3 regions of the Streptomyces sp. NPDC001348 genome follow, and region 2 is predicted to be linked to each of the others. Evidence: riboswitches for the same ligand, from Rfam matches in the RefSeq annotation. Region 2 holds a riboswitch; each other region holds the start of a gene.

Region 1 (3,748 bases), on a different contig from region 2:
CTCGACGTACAACGAGCCGTACAACCTCGCCCGTCGGCTCGCGTCCGTCGACCATGTCAGCGGCGGCCGCGCAGGCTGGAACATCGTCACCTCGGCGGGCGCGGACGAGGCGGCCAACTTCGGCCTCGACGACCGTCCCGGCCACGCCGAGCGCTACGCCCGCGCCGACGAGTTCCTGAAGGTCGCCAAGGCACTGTGGGACAGCTGGGAGTCCGAGGCCGTCCTGGCGGACAGGGCCACGGGACGCTACGCCGACCCCGGGCGGCTGCACCGGCTCGGCCACCAGGGCAGGTACTTCAAGGTGGCCGGCCCGCTCAATGTCGAGCGTCCACCGCAGGGTCACCCGCTGCTCGTCCAGGCCGGCTCCTCCGAGGACGGCAAGGACTTCGCGGCCCACCACGCCGAGGCGATCTTCACCGCGCACACGACGTACGAGCGCGCGGCTGCCTTCTACGCCGACATCAAGGCCCGCACCAGGGCCGCGGGGCGTGACCCGGACGGCGTCATCGTCCTGCCGGGCATCGTCCCGTACATCGGCTCGACCGAGGCGGAAGCCCGGGCGCTCGCACGGCAGTTCGACGAGCTGCGGATTCCGGAATACGGGCTGCGCCAGCTGGCCGCCGTGTTCGAGACGGAACCGTCCGTCTTCCGACTCGACGCGCCCCTGCCGGACTTCATTCTCTCAAGGCCGAAGCTGGAGGGCTCCCAGAGCCGTTCCGACCTGATCATCGACCTCGCCATGCGCGAGCAGCTGACGGTTCGCCAGATCATCTCGCGGCTCGGTGGCGGGCGAGGGCACTTCGAGTTCGTCGGCACGCCCGAGCAGATCGCGGACACCATCATCGCCTGGTTCGAGGGCGGTGCCGCGGACGGGTTCAACATCATGGCGCCCGCCCTGCCGTCGGGCCTCGCTGCCTTCGCCGAACACGTTCTGCCGATCCTGCGCGGCAAGGGCCTGTTCCGCGAGGAGTACGAGGGCGCGACCCTGCGCGAGCACTACGGACTGCCGGTCCCGGTGAACCAGTTCCATGACTGAACCGCTTCCCGTGGGCGTTCCGCTCGCGACTCCTGCCGCTTCCACTTCCCGGAGCGGCGGGAGTCCGGCTGCGTTGCGGGTCGAGGGCCTGCGCAAGGCCACGAAGACGACTTCACCGCGGTGGCCGGGCTCGACCTGGACATGCCGGACGGCGCCTTCTTCGGGCTGCTCGGGTGAACGGCGCCGGGAAGACCACGCTGATCGGCTCGGTGCGCCCCCCGCTGCCAGTGCCTGGAGACCACCGGAGGGCCATCCGCATCCTGGACTGGACGGCCCACGCCGTCCGCCGGCCGTTCCACCTGCTGGACCGGCGTTGACACACGTTCGGGAAGTTGTCTTGACTACCGCACAGAAAGGTCATGAGCGTCAGCGACAAGCCCTGGCTTGCTGACCGGCAACCCTCGCACCGCGGTGGGGTGCCCCAGGTGACGACCCGGCCGATGAAGTTTCGGTAAGCGCGAGGCCCCTGGGGCCGGAACAGTGACGGTGACGCATGTACGCAGCTCCGAGGACGGCCGCACGCCGCTCCCGCGGCTGCGTACCGTCGTACGCGAACCTGCTCGTCGCCGACCGTGCCGTCGATCTGCTCCGCGTGAACAGCGCACTGTGTACCGCACCGGGCCGCGCCCGCTGTCGGGGCTGACACCTCCCCGCAGCCCCCGCACATCCTGACGAACACCGCGCCCGCGGTGTGCCGTTGCCCTCCCCGCCCCCGGAACCTCGCCGTCGTGTGCGTCCCCCCATGCCGCCGTGCCTCCGGGGTGCTCCCACCCAGCCGGAGCCCACCATGAGTGAACCCCCTGGTGCCACCGTCACCCTCGCCGATGCGCCGACCACCGACGTACCGGCAAAGCCCCTCACCCCCCAGCGAGTTCTTCCGCTGCGGCGGCCAGGCCGCTGGATCGTCACCGCGGTCGTGCTGGTCCTCGTCGCCCAGTTCGTACACGGGCTGGTCACCAACCCCTTCTACCAGTGGGGCCGCTGGAGCTACTGGTTCCTGCGCCCCGCCATCCTCGACGGCCTGCTGATCACCCTTCAAGTCACCGCTTACAGCGCGGTGCTGGGGCTTGCCGGAGGCATCGTACTGGCACTGGGCCGGCTCTCGAAGAGCCCGGTGCTGCGCGCGGTCAGCTGGACCTACGTCTGGGCGCTGCGCTCCATCCCGCTCATCGTGGTACTGATCTTCCTGTACAACTTCAGCGCCCTGTACAAGACGTTGAGCGTCGGCATCCCCTTCGGCCCGGCCTTCTTCTCCTTCGACGAGTCGAGACTCGCCACCGACATGGTCGTCGCGGTCGTCGGCCTCAGCCTCAACGAGGCTGCCTACGCGGCCGAGGTGGTCCGCGGCGGCATCCTCTCCGTCGACCAGGGCCAGCACGAGGCGGCCGCGGCGCTCGGTCTGCCCAAGGGGTACCAGTTCCGCAGGATCGTCTTCCCGCAGGCGCTCCGCTCGATCATCCCGAACTACGTCAACCAGCTCATCGGTCTGATCAAGGGGACCTCGCTGGTCTTCTACGTCTCCCTGCTCGACCTGTTCGGCTCCGCGCAGACCATGGGCTCCACCTACCCCGGCGACATCGTGCCGCTGCTGCTGGTCGTCACCGTCTGGTACCTGATCCTGACCAGCGTCGTGTCCGTCATCCAGTTCTACATCGAGCGGCACTACGCCCGCGGTGCCACCCGCAGCCTGCCGCCGACACCGTTGCAGAAGCTCCGCACCGGACTTTCCGACCTGAGGGCCCGTAGCCGCCGGGAGGCCGCCGTATGACCGCCGAGACGCTCGAAGCACTGGCGGACGTCGAGGCCGCCACCGTCGAGGTCCACGACGTGCACAAGTGGTACGGCACCCACCGGGTGCTGGACGGCGTCGACCTGACCGTCCGCCCCGGCGAGGTCACCGTCATCCTCGGCCCCTCCGGCTCCGGCAAGTCGACCCTGCTGCGGATCATCAATCACCTGGAGAAGCCGGAGATCGGTTACGTCAGCATCAACGGCGAACTGATCGGCGTGAAGCGGCAGGGCGACCGGCTGAAGGAGCTGAGCGAGCGGGCCATCCTGACCCAGCGCGGCCGGATCGGGTTCGTCTTCCAGAACTTCAACCTCTTCCCGCACCTGACCGTGCTGGACAACGTGGCCGCGGCTCCCGTCGCCACCGGCAGACTCGGCAAGCCCGAGGCACAGGAACTCGCCCGTGAACTCCTCGGCCGCGTCGGCCTCGCCGACAAGACCGGCGCCTATCCCCGCCAGCTCTCCGGCGGCCAGCAGCAGCGCGTCGCCATCGCCCGCGCCCTCGCCCTGCGCCCCGGCGTCGTCCTCTTCGACGAGCCCACCTCCGCCCTCGACCCCGAACTGGTGGGTGAAGTCCTCGCCGTCATCAAGGACCTGGCGGCCAGCGGCACCACCCTCGTCATCGTCACCCACGAGATCGGCTTCGCCCGCGAGATCGCCGACAGGGTCGTCTTCATCGACGGCGGCAAGATCGTCGAGCAGGGACCGCCCTCCGAGATCCTCGACAACCCCCAGCACGAGCGGACCAGGGACTTCCTCAGCAAGGTCCTCTGACCGCCGGCATACCAGACGCCCCCTGCACCACCCTCATCGACTTCAGCGACAAGGAACGGCCATGTCTGCCCACTTCTCCCGACGCAGCCTGATACGCGGCATTGCCGCGGCGACCGTCGTCGCCTCCCTGGTCACCGGGCTCGCCGCCTG
Region 2 (3,748 bases):
GCGATCGTGCTCATCAAGACCAGCGTGGACCGGATCCCCGAGATCGCGGAGCAGATCGCCGCGCTGGACAGTGTCAGCGAGGTCTTCTCGGTCACCGGCACCTACGACCTGATCGCCATGGTCAGGGTGAGCCGGCACGAGGACCTGGCGGATGTCATCCCCGGCCGGATCAGCAAGATCCCCGGCGTGGAGGCCACCGACACGCACGTGGCGTTCCGCACCTACTCCCAGCACGACCTGGAGGCGGCGTTCGCGATCGGGCTGGACAGCTAGGACGGGCCGACGAGGGCCTCGTTTCGGCCGGAGGCCGCGTGGAGCCGGTTGCCGAGCCGGGGGTCAGACGGCCGGAACGCAGCGGCCGTCCTCGGTCCGGTAGCGCCACTTGGCACCGTCCCGCACCAGTTCCTTCACCGCGGACACGAACCGCTCCACGTGCTCGTCCGGTGTGCCCGCGCCGAAGCTGACCCGGACGGCGTTGAGGGACTTCTCGCCGGGCGCCGCCTCGGGGGCGCCGCACTCGCCCTGCGTCTGCGGGTCGCTGCCCAGCAGGGTGCGGACCAGGGGGTGGGCGCAGAACAGGCCGTCGCGGACGCCGATGCCGTACTCCGCGGAGAGCGCGGCGGCGAAGTGGGAGCTGTTCCAGCCCTCGACGACGAAGGAGATGACGCCGACGCGCGGGGCGTCGTCGCCGAAGAGGGACAGCACCCGGACCTCGGGGACCTCCGCCAGGCCCGCGCGGACCTCGGCGATCAGGTGCTGCTCGCGGGCGACCAGGCTCTCGAAGCCCGCCTCGGTGAGCGCCTTGCAGGCCGAGGCGATGGAGTAGGCGCCGATGACGTTCGGGGAGCCGGCCTCGTGGCGGGCGGCGCTGTCGTGCCACTCCACCTCCACTCCCCCGTCGTCGCGCCGGGTGACCTTGCGGCTGGCGCCGCCGCCCGCGAGGTACGGCTCGGCCGCGCGCAGCCAGTCGGCACGGCCGGCCAGCACACCGGAGCCGAACGGGGCGTACAGCTTGTGCCCGGAGAACGCGACCCAGTCGACGTCCAGCTCCCTGAGGCTCACCGGGTGGTGCGGGGCCAGCTGGGCGGCGTCCAGGACGATCCGGGCGCCGTGCGCGTGGGCGGCGGCGGCCAGTTCGCGGACCGGCCAGAGCTCACCGGTGACGTTGGAGGCGCCGGTCACGCACACCAGGGCCGGGCCGTGGCCCCCTCCGGTCGGTACAGGGCGGCCGGCGAGGGCCCGCTCGAGGGTCTCCACGGCCTGCCGCGGGGTGCGGGGGGCGTCGAGGTAGGTGACCCGGGCGTCCTGCCAGGGCAGCAGGGAGGCGTGGTGCTCGGTCTCGAAGACGAAGACCTGGCAGCCCGCGGGGAGCGCGCGGGCGAGGAGGTTCAGGGAGTCCGTGGTCGACCGGGTGAAGACGACCTGGTCGTCCGCCCGGCAGTCGAGGAACTCGGCGACCGTGGCGCGGGCGTTCTCGAAGAGGTCGGTGGACAGCTGCGAGAGGTAGCCGGCGCCCCGGTGCACGCTGCCGTAGTAGGGGGCGTACGCGGCCACGTCGTCCCAGACCCGCTGGAGCGCGGGGGCGCTGGCCGCGTAGTCGAGCGCGGCGTAGGCGACCTCCCCACCGGTGACGAGCGGGACGGTGACGTCCCGGCCGAGAACGGGCAGCGGGGCACAGAGGGACTGGTCGGCGGCAACGGTGCGGACGGACATGGGTGTACTCCTGTGAAGGCAGGCGGAACTCACCGCACGAGCGGACGGCGCTCAAGCACGGATGAGGTGAAAAGGGGGATGCGGAGGCGGGGCTCGACGCCCTAGCGCATTCGCTTGCTCACAGAAGGCTCCCTCGACGACCAGGACCCCTGGCTTGCGAGGGGTCCGCGCTTGCCGCGGACCTCGCTGCCCACGGCCTGGTCTTCACCCGGGGCACCCCGCCACGGACGGAGGGTTGCCGGACAGTCGGCCGGGGCCGAATGACTGTCACTCATGACCTGGTCACAGAAGTTACGTGGCTGATCACCGGCCCGCAACTCATGTCCGGATGGCGGACGGGAGTCTCACCGCACGACGTGGTGCCCGTGGTGCCGGGACCAGCGCACGCCGAACAGCACCAGGTCGGCCACCAGGATCACCGCACCGATGACCAGGAGGTAGAACAGCCCCTGTGCCGCCACGCCGATGAGCCCCAGGATGACGGCCACGAGGATCAGGAACAGGAAGAGCGCCATGGGTGACCGCCTCCTCCGACGGGCCGGTCAGCCGCGCGCCAGCCGGCGCCCGCGTTGGACATCGGCCTCGTAGGGCCTGTCGTAGTGTTCGTAGATCTCGTGCTCCCGCTCGACCGGCAGGACGTCGTCCATGCCGATGGACGGTGCCTTCTTCACCTGCCCCCTGGAGTGGGCCACCTTCACGTACCCGGGACCGAGGGTCGCCTCGTCGAGGGGGACGAAGACGAGCCGGTGCCGGGTCGGCAGTCCGGTGCGGACGGTGACCATGGCAGGAGTGTCGGTGGTGGTGTCCACGTAGACCGCTTCCAGGGCACCGATCTTGCGGCCCCTGGGATCGATCACGTCACGGTTGCGCCACTCGCGGATATCGGCTGAGTGGATCATGCCTCGCTCCTTGCGGCCCGTGTCCCCGGGCACCCCACGCCGAGACGGAGCAGCCGCGGGGCCACGTTTTCACAGTTTCACTCTACTCCCGCGGCTGCTCCCCGTCGGGGCAGTCCCTACGCGTTGCTCGCCGCCACCCAGCGGTCGAGGGTCCGCCTGGCCGCCCCGGAGTCGATCGACTCGGCCGCCTTGCGCATCCCGGCACGCAACTGCTCGGCCAGCGGTTCTCCCGTCGGGTCCAGGGCCACCAGCGCCGCCGCCGAGTTCAGCAGGACGGCGTCGCGGACGGGCCCGGTCTCGCCGTCGAGCAGACGCAGCGCCACCTCGGCGTTGTACGACGGGTCGCCGCCGCGCAGCGCCTCCACCGGCACCAGTTGGATGCCGACGTCCCGCGGGTCGAAGGTCTCCTCGGTGACCTTGCCGTCCCTGACCACCCAGACGTGGGAGGTGGAGGTCGTGGTCAGCTCGTCGAGGCCGTCGTCACCGCGGAAGACGAGGGAGGAGTTGCCGCGTCCGGCCAGGACGCCCGCGATCATCGGCGCCAGGCGGGGGTCCGCGACGCCGACCGCCTGCGCCTTCACCTTCGCCGGGTTGGTCAGCGGCCCGAGGGCGTTGAAGACCGTCCGGATGCCCAACTGGCCGCGTGTGGCGGCCACATGGCGCAGTGCCGGGTGGAACTTCACCGCGAAGCAGAAGGTGATGCCCGCCTCCTCCGCGACCTCGGCCACCCGCTGTGGCGTCAGGTCCAGGTTGACGCCCAGCTTCTCCAGGACGTCCGAGGAGCCCGACGCCGACGAGGCGGCCCGGTTGCCGTGCTTGACGACCTTCGCGCCGGTGCCGGCCACCACGAGCGCCGCCATCGTGGAGATGTTCACCGTCTTCGCGCCGTCGCCACCCGTGCCGACGATGTCGACCGTGCGGCCGGTCACCTCGATCACGTTGGCGTGCTCGTACATCGCCCGGACCACACCGGTGATCTCCTCGACGGTCTCGCCCTTGGCGCGCAGCGCCACCACGAAGCCGGCGATCTGCGCGTCGGTGGCCTCGCCGCGCATGATCTGGTCCATCGCCCAGGCCGTCGCGTCCGCGCTCTGGTCACGGCCGTACAGCAGGGCGTTCAGCACCTCGGGCCAGGA
Region 3 (3,748 bases), on a different contig from region 2:
CGCGCCGCCGGAATGACCCTCGACACCGTCGTGAAGACCGGCAGCGGGGAGACCACCGCTGGACACGACGGACAGATGTCCATGGCCGCCGGCAGCGGAGGCCTGGACCTCGCAGCCGCCTTCTCGCACGGCCGGAAGTCCCGCGACGCCTCACTGGCCCCGGTGGCCGGCGGAGCGGTGCACCGGATGCCCGGGCCGTCCGGTCCGCAGGGGGGGACGGACGGCCCTCGTCATGCGTCTGTGTGACGACCGAAGGTGGAGGACAGACGGGGAGCTCCGCACACCCTTGCGGCCCGTCGAAGGAGTTGAGGAGCCGCGCATGCAGACCCGGGAGATCGACGCCGGCGTGCTGGAGACGCTGATGGCCGCTGCCGTCGCGGCACCGTCGATCCACAACACGCAGCCGTGGCGCTTCGGGCTGCGGGCGGCCACCCGTTCCATCGAGGTGCGCGCCGACAACAGGCGAACACTGCCGCTGGCCGACCCCGACCGTCGGGCCCAGCATCTGTCCGTGGGCGCTGCTGTCTTCAACCTCCGGGTCGCCGTCGCGCACCTGGGCTGGGACCCCGTGGTCCGGCTGCTGCCTGATCCCGGGGAGCGGGACCTGCTGGCCACCGTACAGCTGACCACGCCTGCTGGGGAGTTGCCGGACTGCCGGTGGCTGTACCCGGCTGTCGAGCGGCGCCACACCAGCCGGATGCCCTTCACCGGTCGCCCGGTGCCCGAAGCGGTCGTGGCGGAGATGACAGCGGCCGCACAGGCCGAGGGCGCGCGACTGTGCGTGCCGGACTTCGCCGGCACCCGTCTGTTGCTCGGGCTGACCGCGGCGGCCGAAGCGCGCAACCAGGCCCGCCCGGCACGTACCGCTGAATCGCGCGCCTGGATCACCGCACCCGGTGCCAACGTGCCGTACGGCATCCCGCTCACCGCTCTCGGCCCACAGGACGCGGACGGGCGGATTCCGATGCGTGGTTTCACCGGCCGACTGCCCATACCGCACCCGCCTGACCAGCACTTCGAGCGCCACGCCCAGGTGGCCCTGCTGTGGACGGCCCACGACCGGCGAGAGGACTGGCTGCGGGCGGGGCAGGCCCTGGAGCACGTGCTGCTGACCGCGACCGCGCACGGGGTGCGCACCTCGATGCTGCACCAGGCGATGGAGTGGCCGGATCTGCGGGCGGCGGCCTGCCTGCCGCAGCGGCGCTGCTGCCCCCAGGGGCTGATCAGGTTCGGCTACGGACCGGACGGCGGCCGCACACCGCGTGCCTCCACCCAGACGGTGCAGCCGCATGGGGATTGAATGAGCCGGTGCGACTCCTGTGGAGGGGGGCGCTGGCTGCGGTGGACGGGAAGGGGCCGGGAGCACGACCGTAACGCGGGATGCTCGGTCAGTCCGTGCCGGGCGTGCCGGTGATCTCCCGGCCGGTAACCACCTCGGCCTCGATGCGCAGGAAGATCCAGTCTTGGGAAACCACCCAGGAGAGCGGTCCGGTCCAGGAGAGGGCGCTCGTGTTCGGCGGGATCGGTCTCCGCGGTGGCGCGGCCGGTCCGCGCACGGACACGCGGTCAGGGTGCCGCCGGATCTGGGCAGCCCGGTGCCGCTGCCTGCATCACCGCCGCCCGATCCGCAGGCGGTCAGCAGAACGCTGGTGGTCACAAGGGCGGTCAGTGCCGCCCACCGAGGGGTTCTGACGTGGGGAAGTGCAGTCACGGAGGGCTTCTCCTGCTCGTGTCGCCCGGCACGGTGGTTGCACAGGACATGTCCGTGCGTGGGCGTGCGGCCTCGGTCGGCGCGATGCCGACGCCGGGGGAGAGCTGTGCAGACAGGGAACGGGGAAGTGCGAGGATCAGGCGCAGACGGACGCGGCGAGGACCGGTGCCGGACCGCGACCAGCGCTGGGAAGGCCCGTCAGGCCTGACAGAGACAGCTGGTCGAGCGCTTGAGGTCGATGTGGCGCCGACGCGAGAGTCGGGAGAACACGGTGGTGCCGGCGAAAGAGGCGCTGAGTTCACCACCGTGCCGCATATCGGGCCTCCACCTGTCCCGCCCCGGTCACGGGGCCACGCGCTTGCGGGATTTTCGGTGATCCCGCCGGGCTCTCACCTGGAGCACCCCACCGCGTGGGAGGGTTGCCGGTCAACGAGCCAGGGCTTGATGCTGACACTCAATGCCGCTGTTGATCGTACGGAGAGATCTTGCCGTTGGTCAATGGCCGAGCCCGGCTCAGGAACCGCCGCGCTCGCGGGGGATCTTCTGGCCGGCCTCGATCGCCACCGGCAGCCGGTTCTCGGCCGGGGGCAGCGGGCAGGTGGCCAGGTCCGTGTAGGCGCACGGCAGATTTGCGGCGCGGTTGAAGTCCAGGACGACCGTGCCGTCGGCGGCGGGCGGCTCCAGGGCGAGGACCCGGTTGGCGGCGTAGGTGGTGACCCCGGAGGTCGCGTCGGTGAACAGCACCATCAGCCGGCCCGCACCATGGCCGGGGAAAGTGGTCAGCGACAGCGGGCGCCCGTCCAACTCGAACTCGACCCTGCCCGGAGCGTCGTACACGTGCTCAAGGCCCTCGACGGCGGCGCACACGGTGGTGGGTCGTGGCGTGTCGAAGGGGATGTAGCGGCCCGTCACGGCCCAGCGCGGGTCGGGGGCGTAGGCGGGTGTGCCGGTGAAGGCCGTGCGCAGCGGCGCGTCCGGGTGCCGGGGGCGCACGATGTCGTTGCCGCCACGCTTGGCGACCTCGACGACGGCGTCTCCCCAGACCGCGTCGACGCCGCCGCGTTCGGGAAGCACCCCGAAACGGTGTTCCCCGTGCACCGGCGTTCCGTCGACGAGTAGTTCCTCGCCGCCGTCGAGGTCCACGACGACCCCGTCGGGGCCGGTGCGCCACGTACCGGGCGCGTCCGGGAAGCGCTGGGGCCGGTCGTCGAGCCAGTGCAGGCCGGTGATCGCCAGGAACCCGTGCGGGGCGGAGAGCCGGGCCTCTTGGGCGCGGTACCACTCCAGCCAGTTCTCGGTGAAGGCACGGAAGTCGGTCGTGGTGGCCTCGGTGGTCATGGGTTCTCCTTCGTCACGGGGTGCAGGGGGCCCGGTCGGGCCGTCGGTCCGGCCGGCGTGTTCAGCGGGCCAGTTCACCGAGGAGTCGCCAGGTGCGTCGGCGGTCGGCTTCTCCCGCGATCTCGGTGCCCGAGAACACGACCTCGGTGGCGCCTGCGTCGCGGTAACGGTGCACCTCGGCCTCGACGGTCCTCTCGTCGCCGATCACGGCCAGGTCGGCGGCCCGTCGGACGCCGGACAGTCCGATGACCCGTGCGTAGGACGGGATCTGTTCGTAGAAGGCGAGGTTCTCCGTGGCCTTGGCCCGCACCGCCTCCACGTCGTCGGTGACCACGCCGGGCACCAGGGCCACGATCCGGGGCGCGGGGCGGCCGGCGGCCTCGGCCGCGGTGGTCAGGGCGGGCACGATGTGTTCCGCCAGGGTGCGCGGCCCCGCCAGGTAGGGCAGGATCCCGTCCGCCAGCTCTCCGCTGACCCGCAGCGCCTGCGGCCCCATCGCGGCGACCAGCAGGGGGACACCGCTCTCGGCACCCGGTACCCGCGCCGGGACCGGGGTGGTCGCGGTGAGCAGCTCACCGTGGAAGTCGGCCGTGCCGGTCTCGGTCAACTGCCGCAGTGCGGTGAGGAATTCACGCAGTCGGGCGATGGGGCGTTCGAAGGGCAGGCCGAAGCCGGTCTCCGTCAGCAGTTTCGTGCCCA

Evidence for each region. A riboswitch is a leader RNA that binds a small molecule or an ion and turns the genes downstream of it on or off. The one in region 2 is predicted to bind S-adenosylmethionine.
Region 1: linked by a shared signal. The riboswitch ahead of ACWC21_RS33685 (amino acid ABC transporter permease) and the one ahead of ACWC21_RS04875 (aminotransferase class V-fold PLP-dependent enzyme) in region 2 are both predicted to bind S-adenosylmethionine.
Region 3: linked by a shared signal. The riboswitch ahead of ACWC21_RS33640 (putative leader peptide) and the one ahead of ACWC21_RS04875 (aminotransferase class V-fold PLP-dependent enzyme) in region 2 are both predicted to bind S-adenosylmethionine.

What each region holds. Positions count from the first base shown of each region.
Region 1 covers NZ_JBSFIK010000044.1:21,621-25,368, forward strand. The annotation lists gene ACWC21_RS33680 (LLM class flavin-dependent oxidoreductase) at 1-1,036, shown strand, start outside; SAM riboswitch class IV at 1,392-1,500, shown strand; gene ACWC21_RS33685 (amino acid ABC transporter permease) at 1,824-2,804, shown strand; gene ACWC21_RS33690 (amino acid ABC transporter ATP-binding protein) at 2,801-3,598, shown strand; gene ACWC21_RS33695 (transporter substrate-binding domain-containing protein) at 3,660-3,748, shown strand, end outside.
Region 2 covers NZ_JBSFIK010000003.1:287,721-291,468, forward strand. The annotation lists gene ACWC21_RS04870 (Lrp/AsnC family transcriptional regulator) at 1-273, shown strand, start outside; gene ACWC21_RS04875 (aminotransferase class V-fold PLP-dependent enzyme) at 337-1,713, opposite strand; SAM riboswitch class IV at 1,876-1,992, opposite strand; gene ACWC21_RS04880 (hypothetical protein) at 2,058-2,228, opposite strand; gene ACWC21_RS04885 (PRC-barrel domain-containing protein) at 2,256-2,612, opposite strand; gene trpD (anthranilate phosphoribosyltransferase) at 2,729-3,748, opposite strand, start outside.
Region 3 covers NZ_JBSFIK010000044.1:12,467-16,214, forward strand. The annotation lists gene ACWC21_RS33625 (hypothetical protein) at 1-246, shown strand, start outside; gene ACWC21_RS33630 (Acg family FMN-binding oxidoreductase) at 320-1,300, shown strand; gene ACWC21_RS33635 (hypothetical protein) at 1,389-1,562, opposite strand; gene ACWC21_RS33640 (putative leader peptide) at 1,910-2,026, opposite strand; SAM riboswitch class IV at 2,061-2,173, opposite strand; gene ACWC21_RS33645 (DUF1684 domain-containing protein) at 2,225-3,049, opposite strand; gene ACWC21_RS33650 (LLM class F420-dependent oxidoreductase) at 3,111-3,748, opposite strand, start outside.